4 regions of the Pseudomonas oryzihabitans genome follow, and region 2 is predicted to be linked to each of the others. Evidence: predicted binding sites of a transcription regulator. Region 2 holds the regulator's gene; each other region holds the start of a gene.
What was found. Region 2 encodes FliA, which starts transcription of late flagellar genes. Its sites were predicted from a motif close to CTAAAGTTTNNNNNNNNNNNGCCGNTAA; they were not measured.
Positions count from the first base shown of each region.

Region 1 (5,508 bases), 770 kb from region 2:
CCCGCACCCTGGACACGTCCGACGCCAGCGCCCTGGCCGCGGCCCTGGACGATCAGGACGTAGTACTCAACGCCCTGCCCTATCACCTGGCGATTCCCGTCGCCCAGGCGGCCAAGGCCACCAACACCCACTATTTCGACCTGACCGAAGACGTCAAGGCGACCAAGACCATCCGCCAGCTGGCCGAGGGCGCGAGCAATGCCTTCATGCCCCAGTGCGGTCTGGCGCCTGGCTTCATCGGTATTGCCGCCCATTCCCTGGCCAAGCGTTTCGACAGTGTGCGCGAGGTGAAGATGCGTGTCGGCGCCCTACCGGAATTTCCCACCAACGCCCTGAAGTACAACCTGACCTGGAGCGTCGACGGCCTGGTCAACGAGTACTGTCACCCTTGCGAAGCCGTGCGCAACGGCGAGCTGCAACTGGTGCAGCCGCTGGAAGGCCTGGAGCACTTCTCCCTGGACGGCGTGGAATACGAGGCCTTCAACACCTCGGGCGGCCTGGGCACCCTCTGCGAGACCCTGCAGGGCCAGGTGGAAACCCTGGACTACAAGACCGTGCGCTATCCCGGTCACCGCGACCTGATGAAATTCCTGCTGGAGGACCTGCGCCTGGCCGGTGACCAGGAGCAGCTCAAGAACATCCTGCGCGGTGCCGTGCCCACCACCATGCAGGACGTGGTGCTGGTGTTCGTGACCGTCAGCGGTATGCGCGGCGGCAAGCTGGTGCAGGAGGTTTTCAGCCGCAAGATCTTTGCCGCCGAGCGCGACGGTCGCCTGACCAGCGCCATCCAGATCACCACCGCCGCCGGCATCTGCACCGCCCTGGATCTGTTCCGCGAAGGCAAGCTGCCGCAGCGCGGCTTCATTGCCCAGGAGCAGGTGGACATGGACGCCTTCCTGGCCAACCGCTTCGGCAAGGCCTACCAGCCGGCCTGACCGGGAAGCTTAGCGGCCGATGTGGGGTCCATAACGGAACAGTTTCCGTTGGAGGACCCCTCGTCATGCTCAGCGTCGCCATCGTCGGTTGCGAACAGATCCACGCCCAGGACTACCTGGACACCAGCCTGGCCGATCCGCGCGTGCGGGTAGTGGCCCTGGCTAGCGAACGCGATCCTGCCCGCGCCCAGCGTCTCGCCGCGCCCCATGGCCTGCCGGTGCTGGACGATTTCGCCCAGTTGCCCGAGGTGGATCTGGCCTTCGTCACCACGGCCATCGAGGATCACGAAACAGCGGTAGCCGCGCTACTCCCCCGCGCCCGCCATCTGTTCGTGGAAAAGCCCCTGGCCGTCTCGGCTGCGCGCGCGACGGCGCTGGCCACGCAACTCGCCGGGCGCTCCTGCTTTAGCGGCTTCTATCTGCGTACCGACCCTGCCCTACAGCAATTGCGTCATTTGGCTCGCGCTGGCGCCATCGGCACCCTTTCCCACCTGTCGCTCACGGCTGGCCACCCAGGTCTGCTGGAAGGCTGGCTAAGCGACTGGCCGGCGCATCTGGACGAGACGCGCATGGGCTATGGCGCCTTTGGCGACCTGGCCGTGCACCTGCTGGACTTAAGCGCCTGGCTGACCGGTGAATCCCTGACGGTCGAACACTGCCGTCTGGAACGCGATGCGCGCTGGCCACTGGATCATGCCGGCGAGGCGTTGCTCCGAGCCGGCGACCTGCCGATCCAGCTGCGGGCCAGTGCCACCCTGCGCGGTCCGCGGCTGGCCATCCGGCTGGATGGCAGCACGGGAACCCTGGAGCTCGCTGCTGGGCGCCTGCTGCTGCACGAGGCCAGTGGTGAGAGTCAGGTGCTGGCCGAGGCGATCGCCCCCGGTGTTCCCCAGGGTGCCCAGGCGGTATTCGATCAGCTGCTCGGTCAACCCCGTCCAGAATTGGCCAACCTGGAGGATGCCCTCGCGGCCAACGGCCTGCTGGATCGCCTCTATGGACGCGACTAGGACGTCAGGCCGGGGCAGCATGAGTAACCATTGCCGAGAGACCGGAGGGGTTAAAGGTCAGACTGTTGGTGCCGATAGCGAGGGCATCCGGTGCAATTTGGCTGGCATCCCCGTCGCTGAAAGGAATTCCCAATGGTCTGGTTCAACAATCTGGCACTGGCGAAGAAACTCGCAGTAGCCTTCGGTCTCTGTACGCTCATTACTCTCGGCATAGGCGCGGTCGGCATGAGTGGGCTCAACAGCCTCAACGCCTTGCTGGGTTCGGTGCTGAGCAACAATCTGCGCTCCATCACCCTGCTAAACGACGCCAAGAACAACGTGATCGCGCACAACCGCGACATCTTCCGCCTGATGTCTTTGGCCTACGCCAACGCGCCGCAGGCCGAGCAGGACGGCATTGTCGCCTCCCTGCGCTCCAACCAGGCCGACGCTGAAAAACCCTTTGCCGACTACCGAGCCACGCCTCTGGAACCTGATGAAAAGGCTGCGGGCGATGCCTACCAGGGTGATTGGAAAACCTACCTGACTGCCGTCGACGCTGTCTTGGCGCGGCTGGCTGCCAAGGACGTGGCCGGTGCCAACCAATTGCTCAACGAGCAGGCTCAACCCAGCTATCGCAAGACCATGGGCTCCTTCAAGATCATGGTGGAATCCAACAAGCGCCAGGGTAACGAAGCCGGCGTGGCTGCCAGTGCTACTTACGACAAAGCCTTCTGGACCCTGAGTGGTGGCCTCCTGCTGGCAGTGTTCTGCGCCCTGGCCCTGGGCATCGTCATTACCCGCCTGATCGTGACCCCGATTCGCGAGGCCGTCTCCAGCGCCGAGCGTGTCGCCCAGGGCGATCTGACCTTGCCGATCCAGAGCAGCCGGCGTGACGAAGCGGGCCTGCTGCTGCAGGCCCTGGGCGGCATGCAGCGCAGCCTGAAGGACACCGTGCAGCAGATGGCCGGTGCCGCCAGCCAGCTCGCCGCGGCGGCCGAGGAACTGCATGCCGTGACCGAGGAGACCTCCCGGGGCCAGGTTCGCCAGCACGACGAGGTGCAGCAGGCCGCCACCGCCGTCAACCAGATGACCGCCGCCGTGGAAGAGGTAGCACGCAACGCCGCGTCCACCTCGACCGCTTCCCAGGACACCAGTCGCGAGGCCCAGCAGGGTCGCGAGCAGGTGCAGCAGGCGGCCCAGGCCATGGCGGTGATGACCAGCGAGATCACCGATTCCACCCAGAAGGTGCAGACCCTGGAAGGCCAGGTGCGCGAGATCGGCAAGGTGCTGGAAGTGATTCGTGGCATCGCCGAGCAGACCAACCTGCTGGCGCTCAACGCCGCCATCGAAGCCGCCCGCGCCGGCGAGCAGGGTCGCGGTTTCGCCGTGGTGGCGGACGAGGTCCGCGCCCTGGCCCATCGCACCCAGGGCTCCACCGGGGAGATCGAGCGCATGATGAGCGCCGTGCGCGACAGCGCCGAAGAGGCAGTGAGCGCCATGCACAAGAGCCAGTCCCTGGCCGGCGATACCCAGGAGCGCGCCAACCGTGCCGGCGAAGCCCTGGACCGCATCACCAACGGGATCGCCAGCATCGAGGAGCGCAACCTGGTGATCGCCAGCGCCGCCGAAGAGCAGGCCCAGGTGGCTCGCGAAGTGGACCGCAATCTGGTCAACATCCAGGACCTGTCTACCCAGACCGCCACCGGTGCCCAGCAGACCGCGGCGTCCAGTCAGGAGTTGTCGCGCCTGGCGACGTCCTTCCAGGGCCTGGTCGCGCAATTCCGTTATTGATCGATCGTTCAGCAAACTTCCGACCAGTGGTCGACCCGCCCTCATCTCGGTGAGTGGCGGGCTTGCTGCGCTCCAGAGGGGCTGACGAGCCTTGCCCAGGTCGGCGCCAGGGGAACATTGGGCGCCAGAGCCGTTCTGAGCTGAAATACCTGAATGGATGCTCCCATGCGCTTTACCTACGATGCCCGCCGAAGTTACCGCCTGATCGGCCTCGACGACGGGCGTCTGGCCGGGCAGTTGCTGTGTGGTCAGCTCTACATCATGGTCGCCGGCGACGGTAAGCAGCCGCAGTCGTACGCTCAGCTGGAGGACGATCAGCTGCGCACCGCCGAAGGCCGCCTGATTGGCTGTCGCGAAGCGGACATCCTCACCCTGCAGCGCACCGGTGTCGCCTTACGCCTGGAGCCGCTCGACGCCTGAAGCGTTTGGCAATGGCCAAGGCAGTCCGGCGTGAGCGAGGCCACCACCAGACTCAGTTGGGTCCCGTGCTGAGAGCCAGCCCCAGACCGTGACAGCCATCCGGTCAGCGAGGCCACCTCGGCGCTTTTCGTGCAGCTGGGATTTCCCATACGCGAAAGGACTCTCCTTTCTCCCCGCCCTTGGACGTCAGATCGCGCCGGAAGCGTATCGGGGTAAGGCCAAGCATCAATCTGCCTGTATCGACACATCCTCTGCTGATCGCGGGAACCTCGTCGGGTCTTTGCCCCTCCATTTCCTTGAACGTCATCGAAAAGATGCCAAACGGGCGCCTTCTTGGCCCCTTCAGGAGATGTCATGTCCAGCGACAACCAATACAGCATGCAAAACCCCCTTACCCAGTATCCCCAGCCGGAATTTCCCAAGCAGCCTCAGGAAGCGCCGGGCCTGGCGCAGGTGATGCAGCCGCGTCCCGACCATGGCGAGACTAGCTACAAGGGCTTCGGTCGTCTGGCTGGCCGCAAGGCGCTGATCACGGGTGCGGATTCGGGAATTGGCCGGGCGACTGCCATTGCCTATGCCCGTGAAGGGGCGGATCTGGTGCTCAACTACCTGCCCGAGGAAGAGGCTGACGCCCAGGAAGTGGTGAAGCTGGTGGAAGCCGAAGGGCGCAAGGTGGTCTGCGTGCCCGGTGACCTGAAGGACGAAGCCTTCTGTACCCAGCTGGTGAGCAAGGCCAAGGAGGCCCTCGGCGGTCTCGACATCCTGGTCAACGTGGCCGGCAAGCAGACTGCGGTGCAGGACATCGCCGAGCTGACCACCGAGCAGTTCGATGCCACCTACAAGACCAACGTCTACGCCCTGTTCTGGCTGTGCAAGGCCGCGCTGCCGCACCTGCCGGCTGGCGCCGCCATCATCAACACCACCTCGATCCAGGCCACCCAGCCCTCGGAGTTCCTGCTGGACTACGCGTCCACCAAGGCGGCCATCACCAACTTCACCAAGGGACTGGCCAAGCAGGTCGCCGCCAAGGGCATTCGCGTCAACGCCGTAGCGCCCGGCCCCTTCTGGACGCCGCTGCAGCCCAGCGGTGGCCAGCCCCAGGAGAAGATCCCCACCTTTGGTGGCGAGACGGTGTTCAAGCGTCCTGGCCAACCGGCGGAACTGGCACCCCTCTATGTGCTGCTGGCCTCCCAGGAGTCGAGCTATGTGACCGGTGAGGTCTATGGCGCTACCGGAGGCATGGGCTGACGGCCATGGCGGTCTTCGATCCGGCTCGCCAAGACGGCTACGCGCCCCTGGCGGGCTACGCTGCCCTTTCCGACGGTCGTTCGGTCGCCCTGGTGGCGCCGGACGGCTCGCTGGACTGGTGGTGC
Region 1 covers NZ_CP013987.1:3,989,854-3,995,361, forward strand. Annotated here, with positions in the region: gene APT59_RS18185 (saccharopine dehydrogenase family protein) at 1-935, shown strand, start outside; gene APT59_RS18190 (Gfo/Idh/MocA family protein) at 1,001-1,942, shown strand; gene APT59_RS18195 (methyl-accepting chemotaxis protein) at 2,075-3,715, shown strand; gene APT59_RS18200 (hypothetical protein) at 3,881-4,135, shown strand; gene APT59_RS18205 (SDR family oxidoreductase) at 4,490-5,383, shown strand; gene APT59_RS18210 (glycoside hydrolase family 15 protein) at 5,389-5,508, shown strand, end outside.
Region 1: APT59_RS18195 (methyl-accepting chemotaxis protein) is a predicted target of FliA. The motif match lies at 1,993-2,020, and genes of this name have one in related genera.

Region 2 (5,508 bases):
TCGCCGAAGCCATCGCCAACGTCGGTCCGCGGAGTCAAGATCCCGCCGCCATCGCCGGTGCCGTACGAGTCGCGTTGTCCCGCGCAATCGTCCAGAACATCGTAGGAATGGAGCCTGAGCTGCCTGTTATCACCCTTGAGCCAAGGTTGGAACAGATGTTGCTAAGTAGTATGCAGAAGGCCGGTCAGGGCGCCGAGGACGGTATGTTCCTTGAGCCTGGCATGGCTGAAAAACTGCAGCGTTCCCTTATCGAGGCAGCGCAGCGTCAGGAAATGATGGGTAAGCCAGTGGTGCTGCTGGTAGCTGGTGCGATCCGCGGGATGATGTCCCGCTTCGCCCGGATGGCAGCGCCGAACATGAGTGTACTGGCCTACCAGGAAATTCCGGACAACAAGCAGGTCACCATCGTCGCTACCGTTGGCCAGAATGGCTGAGGTCTAGATCATGCAAGTCAAACGTTTCTTCGCTGCCGATATGCGTCAAGCCATGAAGCTGGTACGCGACGAGCTGGGCCCGGATGCCGCCATCCTCAGCAACCGCCGGGTCGCCGGCGGGGTCGAGCTGACCGCGGCGCTGGACTACCAGGCTCCGGCACCGGCTGCGCCCAACGCGGAGCTGCAGGCGGAGTTGCGCAAGACACATGCGAAGATCGCCCAGGCCCATGCCGACCTCAGCATCCGCGCGCCGGGCGTGCCCTCGGCCGCGCCCAAGGACAAGCAGCTGCTCGGCGCCATCAGTGCCGCCGACAGTCGTCGCGAGCCGGTGATCGCCCCGCCGCGTGCCCCCCAACCGGCTGCTGCGGCAGCTGCCGCCAGCGCCGCATCGGAAGACCGCCGCGCCCTGGAAGCCATGCGCAGCGAACTCAGTGGCCTGCGTGAACTGCTGGAAGTCCAGCTGGGCTCCATGGCCTGGACGCAGGTGCAGTCCACCCGTCCGGAGCAGGCCGGCCTCTGGCGCCGTCTGCAACGCATGGGGCTGCCGGCCGACCTGGCCCGCCACCTGCTCGACAGCGTGGCCAAGATCCAGGACCCGCGCCATGCCTGGCGCATGCTGCTGGCCAACTTCGCCCAGCTGGCCAAGACCACTGACGCCAAGATTTTGGAGGAGGGCGGCATCGTCGCCTTCGTCGGCCCGGCCGGAATGGGCAAGACCACCACCCTGGCCAAGCTCGCCGCCAACTACGTGCTCAAGTACGGTCCCCAGAGTCTGGCGCTGGTCAGCATGGACAGCTTCCGCATCGGTGCCCAGGAGCAGATCAAGACCCTGGGCCGCATCCTCGACGTACCGGTGACCCTGGTCGATCCGGGCCAGTCCCTGGCGCAGGCCCTGGCGCCCCTGGCACGCAAGCGTCTGGTGCTGATCGATACCGCGGGCATGCCCGCCAACGATCCGGCGCTCAAGGCGCAGCTCGAAGCCCTGGCGAACCGCCAGCTGAAGATTCGCAATTACCTGGTGCTGGGTGTCACCAGCCAGAGCCAGGTGCTCAAGGCGGCCTATCACAGCTATCGGCGCTGCGGCCTGAGCGGCTGCGTGCTGACCAAGCTGGACGAGGCCGCCAGCCTCGGCGAAGCCCTGGGCCTGGCCATCAGCCAGCGCCTGCCGGTGGCCTACATCGCCGACGGTCCGCGCATCCCGGACGATCTGCATCCGGCTCGCAGCCACCAGCTGGTGAGCCGCGCTGTGAGCCTGCAGGCGTCCGAAGAGCCGAGCGAAGAAACCATGGCCGGCATGTTCGCCGGCCTGTATCAGAGCAATGCCCGCCGCGCCGGTTAGCGCCGACGAACGGTAGTGGTGCATCGCATGCCTGGGCACGCCAAATGCACTTGGTCTAAAGTGTGACGGATTTCAATCAAAGGTATCAGGCAATGGGTAGCATGCATCCCGTCCAAGTCATAGCGGTCACGGGCGGTAAAGGCGGTGTCGGCAAGACCAATGTGTCGGTCAACCTGGCCTTGGCCCTGGCCGATATCGGGCGGCGCGTCATGCTGCTCGACGCCGACCTGGGCCTTGCCAACATCGACGTTCTGCTCGGGCTGTCGCCCAAGCGCACCCTGGCCGACGTCATTTCCGGCGAGTGTGAGCTGCGCGACGTGCTGCTGCACGGGCCGGGCGGCATCCGCATCGTCCCGGCAGCCTCGGGCACCCAGGCGATGGTCAATCTGACGCCGGCCCAGCATGCCGGTCTGATCCAGGCCTTCAGCGACATCAGCGAGAACCTCGACGTGCTCATCGTCGATACCGCTGCCGGCATCGGCGACCAGGTGGTCAGCTTCGTCCGCGCCGCCCAGGAAGTCCTGGTCGTGGTGTGCGATGAGCCCACCTCCATCACCGATGCCTACGCCCTGATCAAGCTGCTCAATCGCGACCATGGCGTCACCCGTTTCCGGGTGTTGGCGAATATGGCGCTGACACCCCAGGAAGGCCGCAATCTCTTTGCTAAGCTGACCAAGGTGACCGACAGATTCCTGGATGTCGCCTTGCAATACGTGGGCGCCATTCCGTTCGATGAAGCGGTGCGCAAAGCGGTACAGAAACAGCGCCCCGTGTACGAAGCCTTTCCGCGTGCCAAGGCCTCACTGGCCTTTCGTGCGGTGGCTCAGAAAGTCGATGGCTGGCCGCTGCCCGCCAATCCGCGCGGCCATCTCGAGTTCTTTGTCGAGCGCCTTGTGCAACCAGCCATCGGTACCCACGCATGACAGCATCCAGCGGGCTTCGCATGTACAGCAAAACCTCGGAACGTACCCAGCAGGAGCAGCTCATCAACCGCTACGCGCCGTTGGTGAAACGCATCGCCTACCATCTCCTGGCGCGCCTGCCGGCGAGCGTACAGGTCGAAGATCTGATGCAGGCCGGCATGATCGGTCTGCTGGAGGCCTCGCGCAAATACGACGCCGGCAAGGGCGCCAGCTTCGAGACCTACGCCGGCATCCGCATCCGCGGTGCCATGCTCGATGAGGTCCGCAAGGGCGACTGGGCGCCGCGCTCGGTGCACCGCAACACGCGCATGGTCACCGACGCCATTCGGGCAGTGGAAGCGCGCACTGGTCGTGACGCTAAAGATTCCGAAGTCGCGGCCGAACTTAAATTGAGTCTGGATGAGTACTACGGCATCCTTGGCGACACCATGGGGAGTCGCCTGTTCAGCTTCGACGACCTCATGGAGGGTGGTGAGCATGGGCTCGAGGAGAGTGGTTCGCATGAACTCGAGCCCGGTCGCGGTCTGGAAGACGAGCGCTTCCGCAAGGCCCTGGCCGAGGCCATCGCCAATCTTCCGGAGCGTGAACGTCTGGTGCTCTCGCTGTATTACGACGAGGAACTCAACCTCAAGGAAATCGGCGAGGTGCTGGGTGTGAGCGAGTCACGTGTCTGCCAACTTCACAGTCAATGCGCGGCACGCCTGCGGGCGCGGCTGGCGGAATGGCGTTCGCGTTAACCGGCTGGTACTCAGGCTACTACGATTGCTTAGACGCGCCTTGTGGCGTGTGTGCGGATTAGGACGGAGGTCGACTTGGACAAGAACATGAAAATCCTCATCGTGGACGATTTTTCCACGATGAGACGCATCATCAAGAATTTGCTGCGCGATCTGGGATTCACCAATACCGCCGAAGCAGACGACGGCAATACCGCACTGCCGATGCTGCAGAGCGGCAACTTCGATTTTCTCGTCACCGACTGGAACATGCCTGGCATGACCGGCATCGACCTGCTGCGCCAGGTCCGCGCCGACGCGCGCCTGAAGACCCTGCCGGTGCTGATGGTGACCGCCGAGGCCAAGCGTGAGCAGATCATCGAAGCCGCTCAGGCCGGCGTGAATGGCTATGTGGTCAAGCCTTTCACCGCCCAGGTGCTGAAAGAAAAGATCGACAAGATCTTCGAGCGGGTGAACGGCTGAAGAAAGCCGCGGGGACGTTATGGATCAGCTTGGCACCAACAGCTTCAGCGACTTCGAGTCGAATCTAAAACAGCACGCCCAAGAGCTGGTGAAATGCCTGGAAAGCGGCGATTTCACCCAGGCCGTGCATGTTATCAATGAGCTCAATCAACTGCGTGACCGGGGTCTTTACCAGGAAGTCGGCAAGCTGACCCGCGAGCTGCACAATGCCATCGTCAACTTCGAGATCGATCCGCGCGGCATGGCCGGCGAAGAGGTCTCCCAGATCAGCGATGCCACCGATCGTCTCTCCTACGTGGTGAAGATGACCGAGAACGCCGCCAACCGGACCATGGATCTGGTGGAGGAGAGCGCACCGCTGGTAGGCAACTTCGGCGACGAGGCCCGTGCCGTGCATGCCGACTGGAAGAAATTCATGCGCCGGGAAATGGGCGCGGACGAATTCCGCGAACTGGCCAAGCGCGTCGACGCCTTCCTCAGCCACAGCGAGAGCAGTGCCGAGCAGCTGTCGGCCAAGCTCAACGACATTCTCCTCGCGCAGGACTACCAGGATCTCACCGGTCAGGTGATCAAGCGGGTCGTCAATCTCGTCGGGCAGATCGAGAAAGACCTCGTCAAGCTGGTGATGATGGCCAGTCAGGTCGATCGCTATACCGGCTTCAGTCACGATCACACCGCGCTGATCGAACAGAATCGAAAAGAAAAGACGATGAAGGGTGAAGGTCCGCAGATTCATGCCGATAAGCGTGAAGACGTCGTGGCCGCTCAGGTCGACGTCGACGATCTTCTATCCAGTCTGGGCTTTTGACCCAGACCCTCTTGGGGAGTGCAGGAATGAGCTTCGACGCCGATGAAGAAATCCTCCAGGATTTCCTGGTAGAGGCCGGCGAGATTCTCGAACAGTTGTCCGAACAATTGGTCGAGCTGGAAAGCCGCCCGGATGACATGGATCTGCTGAATGCCATTTTCCGTGGCTTCCATACCGTAAAGGGCGGTGCCGGTTTCCTGCAGCTCCATACCCTGGTCGAGTGCTGCCATATCGCGGAAAACGTGTTCGACATCCTGCGCAAAGGCGAACGCCGCGTGGATGCCGAGCTGATGGATGTAGTGCTGCAGGCACTGGATTCCGTCAACGAAATGTTCGGTCAGGTCCGTGAACGCGAAGAGCCGACCCCGGCCTCGCCTGAATTACTGGCGGCCCTGGCCCGCCTGGCCGAACCCGCCGGCAGTGAGCCGGCGCCGGTTCCGGTTGCGCCCGTGGCTGCTGCCCCGGTCGCTGCCGCAGAGCCCGCTCCGACCGCCGCGGCGGCTGCCGAGCCGGAACTGAGCGATGCCGATTTCCAAAACCTGCTCGATGCCCTAGGCAGCGAGCCGGGTGCCGACCAGGGGGCCACTGCGGAAACCGCCAGTGCCGCCGGTGGCGAGGACATCACCGACGACGAATTCGAGGCCTTGCTCGATCAGCTGCATGGCAAAGGCAAGTTCAACGAGGCGCCAGCGGCGGCTCCGGTGGCTGCCACGGCACCTGCGCCAGCCGCCACGGGTGGCGACGAGATCACCGATGACGAATTCGAAGCCCTGCTCGACGAGCTGCACGGCAAGGGCAAGTTCGT
Region 2 covers NZ_CP013987.1:3,224,208-3,229,715, reverse strand. Annotated here, with positions in the region: gene flhA (flagellar biosynthesis protein FlhA) at 1-434, shown strand, start outside; gene flhF (flagellar biosynthesis protein FlhF) at 445-1,773, shown strand; gene fleN (flagellar synthesis regulator FleN) at 1,866-2,696, shown strand; gene fliA (RNA polymerase sigma factor FliA) at 2,693-3,433, shown strand; gene APT59_RS14670 (chemotaxis response regulator CheY) at 3,521-3,895, shown strand; gene APT59_RS14665 (protein phosphatase CheZ) at 3,915-4,703, shown strand; gene APT59_RS14660 (chemotaxis protein CheA) at 4,730-5,508, shown strand, end outside.

Region 3 (5,508 bases), 1.9 Mb from region 2:
AGCGCCAGCCAGCAGGGCGCTAGCCAATATGCCTCAGTCAGCCAGGCGAGCGCTGGCAACGCCGTCAACCTGAGCCAGAGCGGTCAGGGCAACCGGGCGACGATTCAACAGTAGCAGGACACAAGCGGTGACACGGCATGCTGGTTCTTTGACGTCAAAGCTGCTTCAATAGCCCTTTGACATCACCGTCGAGGACGCTGTCCATGAACGTGACTTCAAGCAATACCCTCTACGCAGGGGTGCAGGCCTACCAGAACGGCAGCCGCACGGTCGAAAAGGCCGGTGTCGCCCTCGCCTCCCAGACCGCGCGCAACGAGCAGCAAGCCCTGGGCGCGACCACCAACAGCCAGGCTGACATGGCGAGCCAACTGGTCAATCTGGATGTCGGCAAGTACCAGGCGCTGGCCGGTACCAAGGTCATGCAGGCCTCTCAGGAAATCCTGGGCCGGCTGCTCGATACCCGGGCCTGATCAGCGGTTCTTTGAGTGGAAGGGGCGCCCTGACCGGCGCCCCTTCTGCGTTCTAGCCCAGGCGGAAACGCGTGGTGTTGGCCGCCAGGGTGCGGCTGCCCGCCTCCAGGCCGACCGCCGTGCTCTGCACCGTGCGCGCATTGCCGAGCAGCTCGGCGGCGGCGCCATCGATCTGCTGGATATTGCCGCTGACCTGATCGGCGGTGACCGCCTGCTGTTCAGCCGCCGTGGCGATCTGCACCAGGGTATCGGACACCCCCTGCACTGATTCGGCGATCTCTTCCAGACGCTGCCCCAGGCCGGTGACCGACTGGGCGTCGCTGGCCGCCTGACCACAGGCCTCCTGCATCAGCGACACGGCCTGGGCCACGGTGCTGCTCAGACTGCCGACGGTGCCGGCGATCTGTGCCGTGGAGGCCTGGGTGCGCTGCGACAATGAACGTACCTCGTCGGCGACCACGGCGAACCCTCGGCCCTGATCACCGGCGCGTGCCGCCTCGATGGCAGCGTTGAGGGCCAGCAGATTGGTCTGCTCGGCGATGCCACGGATGACGTCCACCACCTGCTGGATCTCCCCGGCCTGGGTGTTGACCTGGGCCATGGCCGCCGCGGTCTCGTCCAACCGCTGATTGAGGCGCTGGATGCTGGCGGTGGTCTGGCGACTATCGCGCTGGCTGACCTGAGCGATGCCGCGCATCTGCTCGGCGCGCCCGGCGGCCTCTTCGCAACTCCGGGCCACGCCCTGGGCAGTGGCCGCCAGCTCGGTCGCCGCAGTAGCGATCTGGGTAATCTGCTGGCGCTGGGCTTCCACCGCGCCCAGCGCCGCCTCGGCCTGCTGTCCCAGTTCACCCGACGCCATGCCCACCTGGCGACTCTCCCGATCGACCGTCTGCAGGCTGGCCCGCAGCTGCACCACGGCCAGGTCCAGTGCCCGCCCGATTTCCGCCAGCTCGTCGCGTCCGTTCACCTGGGCCGTGCGGGTCAGATCGCCGTCACGCAAGCCTTCGGCCAGGGTAGTGATGCCCCGCGCGCTGCCGCGGATGGCCGCCTGCATGCACAGCAGCAGATAACAGGTCACCACCAGCAGCAGCCCGAAGCCGGCGACGATGAAGCCGAAACGGTGGACGGCATCGGCGCGATAGAACTGCAGCCGCTGATCCAGACTTTTGAGGGTCTGCTGGCGGAAGGCCTGCAGCCCTTGCAGGACGCCGTCCAGGGTGGTTTCGAACTGCTCCGGCTTGAGGGTGATCTCGCCACTGAAGATGCCCTGGTCGAGGGTCTTGAGGCTGGCCTCCAGCTGGCTGTTGACCTTTTGGTAGTCGTCCTTCCAGCCGGCCAGGTCGGCGGGTAGCTTGCTGCTGAGCAGGGCGCCGACCTTGGTCAGGCTCTCGTGGGAGTCGCCAACGCGCGCGCGCAGGTCGCGCAACTGCAGTCGGCTCTGCAGGCTGAACTGACCGGACACCACGCTGGCCTGACCGACACTGGCCAGGCGTCCGAGTCGCTCGTACAGCTCGACCGACTGGGTGGTGCTGATCTGCATCAGCAGATAGGTTTCCAGCCAGGGATCGAGGATCAGGCCGCTGTCGAGGGCGATCTCCTCACGCAACGCCTGGACGGCCCCCAGGGCCGCGGTGAATCTGTCGTAGCCGTCCGGCCACCAGCCCAGGTTGCGCAGATCCTTGACGTCAAGGCCGGCCACGGCCTGCTGGAGCTCCTGGAAGCGTTGCTGCACGCCACTGCCCAGGGTCTCGGCCGTCAGTTGCTGCTGCAGCGCTGCGAGGCTCGCGCGCCCGCTGTCACTGCGGCCCTCCAAGGCGGCGATGGCGGCCTGCACCGCCGGGGTCGGCTGCCGAGCGGTGTCGATCGCCTTCCAGCGTGCGGTGAGGTTGCGCTGGGCGTTGAGTTCGGCCTCCAGCACATCCAGGCGTTGCAAGAGCCGGACACCACTGCGTTCGCCACTGACCGTCGCCAGCTTGGCCTGGAAATCCGCACCGAGCAGCCAGAGGCTGACCGTGAGTGGCAGAATGAACAGCACGAGGAGCAGTGCAAACTTGCGCGCGAAGCCGAAGCGGCTCAGCACGCGAATCCCTGGTGACAACAAAACGTCCATCGATGACCGCTCCTCTGCCCTTCCGCTGGCAAACGCCGCTACCCGTTGCGGGTATCTATAAGGCGATTTGTCGGCAAACTAACGACTTTCTTGAAAGATAGGGCACAATCGCCGCCCTCCCGTATTCCCAGACCCGGTCCTGCACTCAGGCCCGGGCGTTGCCGTTAAAGGATCGTCCGCGTGGAACGCCTCAAAGCCAAGATTCGCACCGAAGGCCAAGTACTCTCCGAGCAGGTGCTCAAGGTCGATGCCTTCCTCAACCACCAGATCGACCCGGCGCTGATGCGGGACATCGGTCAGGAGTTCGCCCGCCGCTTCGCCAATGCCGGCATCACCAAGATCGTGACCATCGAAGCCTCGGGCATCGCCCCGGCGGTGATGACCGGTCTGGAGCTGGGCGTACCGGTGATCTTCGCGCGCAAGCATCAGTCACTGACGCTTACCGACAATCTACTGGTCGCGAGTGTCTATTCCTTTACCAAGCAGACCGAGAGCACCATAGCCGTCTCGACCATGCATCTGTCGTCCGACGACCGGGTGCTTATCATTGACGACTTCCTCGCCAACGGTAAGGCGGCCAAGGCGCTGATCTCCATCATCGGTCAGGCCGGTGCCCAGGTCATGGGTCTCGGCATCGTCATCGAGAAGTCCTTCCAGGTCGGTCGCGCCGAACTCGACGCCCAGGGCTATCGCGTCGAATCCCTGGCCCGCGTCGCCTCCCTGGCCGACGGTCAGGTCACCTTCGCCGAGTAAGTCATGGCTCAGATACTGCGCATTCTCGGTGCCGACCTCGATCGCACCGAAACCTGGATCCGCTACGACAAGGCCATGTGCCTGGACTGCGCGTCCAGTTGCTGCACCCTGCCGGTGGAAGCCCGCCTGTCCGATCTGATCCGCATGGGCGTAGTGGACGAATTCGAGAAGGGCGAGCCGCTCAAGGACATCGCCAAGCGGCTCAAGAAGGACGGCGTCGTCGAACGCCTCAACGCCAAGACCGGGCTGTTCACCCTGGTGCGGCTGTCCAACAACGACTGCCTCTACCTGCATCCCAAGACGCGGCTGTGCACCATCTACGACCAGCGCCCGGACACCTGCCGCAACCACCCGCGCGTCGGCCCGCGACCCGGCTATTGCGCCTACAAGCCGCAGAAGCTGCGCTAGACAAAGGGCCGGCGTAGGTTGGGTTGAGCGCCAGCGAAGCCCAACGGGGCGGGCTCGGTCCCGCGCGTTGGGCTTCGACGAGAGAGCCGTCTTAACCCAACCTACGGTCTATCGCGTTCCAGGCCGCGACAGGACGCTAGCGCCCCTGTAGCCTGGAAAACCGCGCAGCGTTTTCCACAGGGCCGCGCCATTGCAAGGTGGACAAGGCTGGCGCCGTTAGCCACCCTACGTAGCTGTTCGCGGCCATGGGCCGCTCCTACAGCGGTCGATGGCTCCGTAGGAGCGGCCCATGGCCGCGATGGGACCACCCGGACGGTGCACCTTTCAGGCGAATGCCTCAGAACTCGCCGCTTTCCATCGCCCGCTTCATGTCCGCACGTTCTTCCAGGCATTCGGGACCGGCCATGTCGAAGATCCGGCAGACCCAGGGCCTTACCTCATAGATGCTGCAGTTCATCTGCTCGCGATCCAGGGCGGCGCACCAGCCGTCGTCGAGACGCCTCATGCGGGTACCGGTCCAGTCTTCCTCGATGAAGCGCGCGGGCACGCCGGCATCGTCGAACAGCAGGACTTCCTGGCGGCAGCACCAGGCCTGACAGCTCTCGCAGGTCACGGCAGGGGTGGAAAGATCGTGCAGGGGGATGTCGCTCATGGGTGCAGTGTACCGCCCTCGACCGCTCAGCGGTTTCCGGCCGATGGCTGGAGCAGTTACCATGCGCGTCCCCGATGGTTGTAACCAGTTGTGACCATGTCCAAGCCCTCTTCTCGCGCAGGAGCCGCCATGACGGCCGCACCCCGCTATCGCTTCTATGTCGTGGTCGCCGTGCTGGTCCTGTTGACCTGCGTGGTCGCCGGACGCATCACCTACCTCAAGCTGTTCGACGCCGAATTCCTCGGCGATCAGGGCGACCGTCGCTCGGTGCGCCACATTCCCATCCCGGTCACCCGCGGCATGATCACCGATCGCAACGGTGCGCCCCTGGCGGTTTCCACCGAGGTGGTGACCATCTGGTGCAATCCGGCGGAAATGCAGGACAGCGCCGACCAGCTGGGGCGCCTGGCCCAGGCCATCCACAAGCCCGAGGCCGAGCTGCGCAACCTGATCCTCGGGCATCCGGAAAAGCACTTCCTCTATCTGGCCCGCGCCCTGTCGCCCATCGATGGCGAGAACATCATGGCCCTCGGCGTGCCTGGCGTTCGCCAGATCAAGGAATACAAGCGCTACTACCCGAGCTCCGACCTGGTGGCCCAGGTGATCGGCATGGTCAACATTGATGGACACGGCCAGGAAGGCCTGGAACTGGGCTTCGAGGACTGGCTGGCGGGCCGGAGCGGCGTACGCGAGGTGCTGATCAATCCGCGCGGCTCGGTGGTCAAGAACATCCGCGTGGTGCGCCAGCCGCAGCCGAGTCGGGAGGTGGCCCTGTCCCTCGACCTGCGCCTGCAGTTCATCGCCTACCGCGCGCTGCAGACAGCCGTGGAGAAGTTCGGCGCCCAGTCCGGGTCCGCGGTGCTGGTCGACCCCAAGACCGGACAGATCCTGGCGATGACCAACTTCCCCTCCTACAACCCCAACAACCGCGCCACCCTGCAGATCCCCAACATGCGCAACCGCACCCTGACCGACGCCTTCGAGCCCGGCTCGGTGATCAAGCCGTTCAGCATGTCGGCGGCGCTGGCCTCGGGCAAATTCAACGAGAACAGCACCGTGGACGTGGCGCCGGGCTGGATGACCATCGACGGTCATACCATCCACGACGTGGCCCG
Region 3 covers NZ_CP013987.1:276,632-282,139, reverse strand. Annotated here, with positions in the region: gene APT59_RS01290 (curlin) at 1-114, shown strand, start outside; gene APT59_RS01285 (hypothetical protein) at 204-470, shown strand; gene APT59_RS01280 (methyl-accepting chemotaxis protein) at 523-2,580, opposite strand; gene APT59_RS01275 (xanthine phosphoribosyltransferase) at 2,761-3,333, shown strand; gene APT59_RS01270 (YkgJ family cysteine cluster protein) at 3,337-3,741, shown strand; gene APT59_RS01265 (YkgJ family cysteine cluster protein) at 4,079-4,393, opposite strand; gene APT59_RS01260 (peptidoglycan D,D-transpeptidase FtsI family protein) at 4,523-5,508, shown strand, end outside.
Region 3: APT59_RS01280 (methyl-accepting chemotaxis protein) is a predicted target of FliA. The motif match lies at 2,648-2,675, and genes of this name have one in related genera.

Region 4 (5,508 bases), 310 kb from region 2:
GACGGCTTCGACATGGGCGCCATGATCCTGATGCCCCTGATCGGCAAGACCGACAAGGAACGCCGCGCCGCCATCAACAGTATCGCGCCGCACTGGGACGGCAACCAGGTCTGGTTCATCACCGCCGGTGGCGCCCTCTTCGCTGCCTGGCCGATGGTCTATGCCACCGCCTTCTCCGGGCTCTATTGGGCACTGCTGCTGGTGCTCTTCGCCCTGTTCCTGCGTCCGGTGGGCTTCGACTACCGCAGCAAGCTGGACAACACCCGCTGGCGCAACGCCTGGGACTGGGGCCTGTTCACCGGCAGCCTGGTACCGGCCCTGGTGTTTGGCGTGGCCTTCGGCAATCTCTTCCAGGGCGTGCCCTTCCAACTCGACGACACCCTGAGATCCACCTACAGCGGCAGCTTTTTCGCCCTGCTCAACCCCTTCGCCCTGCTCAGCGGCGCGGTCAGCCTGGCCATGCTCTGCGCCCATGGCGGCAGCTGGCTGATGCTGCGTACCCACCACGCCCTGGGCGAGCGCGCCCGACGTGCCACCGGCCTGTGCGCCCTGCTCCACCTCGTCACCTTCGGTCTGGCCGGTGTCTGGCTGGCCTACGGCTTCGACGGCTACGTGCTGGTCAGCCAGGGCGATCCGGGCAGTGCCTTGAATCCGCTGCACAAGGTGGTGACCGCCGGCAATCCGGGCTGGTTGGCCAACTACCATACCCAGCCGCTGACCCTGCTCGCCCCGGTGCTGGCCGCGCTCGGCAGCGTCCTGGCCCTGCTCGGCAGCAGCTGGCGGCAGGCCGGCCTGGCCTTCACCGGTACGTCCCTGGCCATCGTCGGCACCCTCGCCACCGCCGGCTGCGCGCTGCTTCCCTTCGTGCTGCCGTCGAGCCTGGACCCGGCTTCCAGCCTGACCATCTGGGACGCCGTCTCCAGCCATAAGACGCTGGGCATCATGTTCGTCGCCGCGGCCATTTTCGTGCCACTCATCCTGGCCTACACCCTGTGGAGCTACGTGCGCATGTGGGGCAAGGTCGACGACCGCTTCATCGACGCCAACCCCCACGGCCTCTACTGATCACCGATCTCAAGGAGACTCCTTCATGTGGTACTTCACCTGGATCCTCGGTGTCCTGCTCGCCGCGAGCTTCGGCATCATCAACGCCCTCTGGCTGGAAAGCACCCGGGAGCTCGATGTCCATGACGATGCCGAGTGCTGAGGCCCTGCCCCGCGTCCACCCACTAGGACGGACGCTGTCCCTGCTGCTGGCGGCGCCCCTGGCGCTGCTGCTGATGATTCACCCGGGCTTGATGCTCGATGCCAGCGGGCATTACAGCCATCCGCTGCTGATGGGGGTGATGCTGGGTGTCTCCGCCGGCCTGGTCCATGGCGTCGGTTTCGTACCGCGGCTCTGGCTGTGGCGCCTGGTGTTCGGGCCGCTGGTGGGCTGGCCGTTGCTGGGGCTGGGTTACGCGCTGCTCATCAGAGCGCAGCTCGGCTGACGGAGCCTGACAAAAGCGCCCAGACTTCCCGGGCGCTTTTCTGGCTACCCGCGCCCTGCCGGGATCCACTCCTCCCCGCCCGTCGTTCAAGCCTTTAATAAGCTGACCATAAAGCTTCACCTCTAGCTGCCGACATAACCGGAATCGACCCCGCCTTCGCTGGCTCATTGCCTTGCCGCCGGCGCGCCAGCTGACCGCATCAGAGAATTCACCCATGCTCAGGAATGCCCCCCTCAGTACCAAACTCCTGCTGATCCTGCTCCTGCCCCTGGCCGGCTTCCTGGTGATCTCGGGTCTCTACACCGCCGATCGCTACGAAACGCTCAAGAACATGGAGCACACCGTGACCGCCAGTGCCACGGCCGAGCGCGTCAGTGCCTTGGTCACCAGCCTGCAGCGCGAGCGCGGTGCCAGCGGCGTGTTCCTCGGCAGTGGCGGCAAGTCGATGCAGGACAAGCTCAAGACCTTCCGCGAAGACAGCGATAAGGCCCAGAAGGACCTAAGTGCGTTGGCCACCGGTAACGACGCCGCCATCCAGACCGCCATGCGCGCCCTGGACAGCCTGCGTGACCTGCGCAGCAAGGTCGATGGCCTGGCGCTCAACAGCACCCAATCCGGCACGGCCTACACCGACCTGATCAAGGCGCTGATCGGCTACACCCATGCCCTCGAAGCGGGTGTCGATGATCCTGAGATCCTGCGCGCTCTGGGCGCCCTCAATCTCTTCGTCGAGATGAAGGAACGCGCGGGCCGCGAGCGCGTACTGCTGGGCCTGGCCTTCAACCAGAATCGCTTCGATGCCGGCCTGCTGTCGCGCTTCGCCCGCAACCTGGGCGAATTCTCCGCCTACGCCGACGCCTTCCAGCGCAAGGCTACGCCTGAATTCATCCGTCAGCTCGACGACACCTTCAAGCAGCCCAGCGCCATGGAAGTCAGCCGCCTGCAACAGCTGGCCTTCACCGTCCCCCTCGGCGATGCCCTGGGCGTCAAGCCGGAGGACTGGTTCAACCTGGCCACCCAGCGTATCGACCTGATGGGCAAGGTGGAGGCGGACCTGGGTGCCAGTGTCGGCGCCCAGGCCGAACAGGCCCGTGCCAAGGCCAGCCGGGATCTCTGGATCACCCTCGGCCTAGTACTGCTGGTCCTGGTAGCCGTCTCGGCGCTGGCCTGGGTGATCATCCGCAACATCAAGCAGGCGGTCGAGCAGGTCAACGGCACCCTCACCCGCCTGGCCACCCGCGACCTCACCGCCCGCTGCGCCTACCAGGGCAAGGACGAGTTCGGCACCATCACCGGTAATCTCAACCTGATGAGCCAGGAGCTGGGTCAGGTGATCCAGGAGATCGGCGCCGCCACCGTACAGGTCGCCACCGCCGCCGAAGAAGCCTCGGCGGTCGCCATCCAGACCAGCCAGAACGTCGCCCAGCAGCGCCTGGGCACCGATCAGGTCGCCACCGCCATCGCCGAGATGAGCGCCACGGTCAAGGACGTCGCCCGCAGCACCACCGAAGCCGCCGAAGGCTCGCGGCAGGTCGAGGCCAACACTAGCCAGGGTCGTCGTGAATTGCAGGCCACCATCGGCCTGGTGCAGGGCCTGTCGGTACAGGCCGAGCGGACCTCGGAGATCATCGCCGAGCTCAAACAGGAAAGCGACGCCATCTCCTCGGTGCTGGACGTGATCCGCGGCATCGCCGAGCAGACCAACCTACTGGCCCTCAACGCCGCCATCGAGGCCGCGCGCGCCGGCGAAGCCGGTCGTGGCTTCGCCGTGGTGGCCGACGAGGTACGCTCCCTGGCGCAGAAGACCCAGCAATCTACCGGCAGCATCCAGCAGATGATCAGCCATCTGCAGAGCGGCTCCGACCGTGCCACCCAGGCCATGCAGGAGACCCTCAGCCAGGTGCAGACCGGTGCCAGCAACGTGGTCCGCGCCGGCGAGCTGCTCGGCGAGATCGCCGAGGGCGTCACCCTCATCAACGACCGCAACATCCAGGTCGCTTCGGCCGCCGAACAGCAGAGCCAAGTCGCCGAAGAGATCAGCCGCAACGTCAACGACATCAACGATCTGGTGATCCAGGTCAGCGCTGGCGCCGAGCAGACCGCCGTCACCAGTCGAGAACTGGCGCGCCTGGCCGAGCAGCAGCAAGGCCTGGTGGGGCGCTTCCGGGTGGCGTGATCCACGGGCCGGAAACAGTCGCATGCGGCTTGCCATCCGCCTCTGTACGGTTGGAAAGCCGTCACTCTGGATGGCAACGCCGGCGATCGCTCCACTAGACTAGGGAGGGTTGTCACGTCTCAGGACCTGGCAGCGGGAACCGGCCAACCGAGGACCGGCCGCCAGACTATCTGGGAATGCCATGGACGCCTTCGCTCTCTATCTGCTGCTGAGCAGTCTCACCATCGCTAGCCCCGGTCCGGGCGTCCTGCTGACTATCAACAACGCCTTGCTCCTGCAGCTGCGGGGCGCCCTGCCGGGGATCCTCGGCGTGGTACTGGGCATGCTGGTGGTGGCCAGCCTGGCCAGCACCGCGCTCGGCGCCCTGGTCAGCGCCTCGCCCCGGGCGTTGCTGGGCCTGCAGCTGATCGGTGCCCTCTACCTGGGGTGGCTGGGCGTGAGTCGACTGCGCGCCCCTTCGCCCCAGGGCCAGGCCCCCGATCATGCTCAGCGAACAGCCAGCGCGGGAAGACGCCTCCTGCAAGGGCTGCTGGTGTCCATCACCAATCCCAAGCTTATCGTCTTCTTCATGGCGCTCTTTCCGCCCTTCATCCAGACCAGTCGGCCCGTGCTGCCGCAGATGTTGCTGCTGGTGACGACCTTCTGCGTCCTGAGCCTCGTCATTCATTGCAGCTATGCGAGCATCGCGACGGCGCTGAGTACCCGCTTGAGCACAGGCACCAGGCTTGCGCGCCTGAACCAGATCGCTGGCGCGATCTTTCTGTTGTTCGCGATACTGCTGCTGGGCGCGAGCCTGGGCTCACTCCTCAGCGAACATGGCGCGCGGGCCTGAGGGTGACTCGTCCGTCCCTTGCAACTGTCCTCTCCTGAGCGCCGCGAAACGCGCCTGGGACAGCGGCCGCTGCAGGTGAAAGCCCTGGGCCTGATCACACTTGAGATCGGCGATGCGCGCCAGCTGGCCCGCGGTCTCGATGCCCTCCGCCACCACCGTGAGCGAGAGCGCCCGTCCCATGCTGACGATGGCCTCGACGATGGCCGCGTTGCTTTCGCTCACCTCGATGTTGGAGACGAAGCTGCGGTCGATCTTCAGGCAATCGAAGGGATAGGTACGCAGATAGCTCAGCGAGGAATAGCCGGTACCGAAGTCGTCCATCGACAGCCGCACGCCCAGATCCTTGAGTTTCTTCATCAACTCCAGCGCGCCGTCGGCATCATCCAGCAGCACGTTCTCGGTCAGCTCCAGCTCGACCCGCTCGGGTGCTATGCCGGTGCATTCGAGGACCGTGCGGATCCGCGCCACCAGGTCGTCGCGTTGGAACTCCAGCGGCGACAGGTTGATGGACACGATCAAGTCCGGCGCCCAGGCCACCGCCTGGCTGCAGGCTTCCCGCAGGACCCAGTCGCTAAGGCCCAGGATCAGACCGGTCTCCTCCGCCACCCCGATGAACTGCGCCGGTGCCAACCGACCCCGGGTCGGATGGTTCCAGCGCACCAGGGCCTCGGCGCCTAGCAACCGCTGGCTGCTGGCATCGAAGCGCGGCTGGAAATCCAGCTCGAATTCCAGCCGCTGCAAGCCCTGGCGCAACTCGGTTTCCAGCTGGCGCCGCTCCAGGATGCGCTGGTTCATGCTGGGCTCATAGAACCTCAGGGTATTGCGCCCCGCCGCCTTGGCTTCGTACAGGGCGATGTCCGCGTAGCGCAGCAGATCCTCGGCGCTGTGGCCGTCCTGGGGTGCTGTGGCGATGCCGATGCTCGCGCCGATGTTGATGTCATGTTCGTCGATACGGATGGTACGGCCGATGCCGTCCAGGATCCGGCCACAGAGCACGCTGACCTGCTCGG
Region 4 covers NZ_CP013987.1:2,914,497-2,920,004, forward strand. Annotated here, with positions in the region: gene cydB (cytochrome d ubiquinol oxidase subunit II) at 1-1,065, shown strand, start outside; gene cydX (cytochrome bd-I oxidase subunit CydX) at 1,091-1,207, shown strand; gene APT59_RS13325 (cyd operon YbgE family protein) at 1,194-1,490, shown strand; gene APT59_RS13330 (methyl-accepting chemotaxis protein) at 1,705-3,666, shown strand; gene APT59_RS13335 (LysE family translocator) at 3,848-4,498, shown strand; gene APT59_RS13340 (EAL domain-containing protein) at 4,466-5,508, opposite strand, start outside.
Region 4: APT59_RS13330 (methyl-accepting chemotaxis protein) is a predicted target of FliA. The motif match lies at 1,599-1,626, and genes of this name have one in related genera.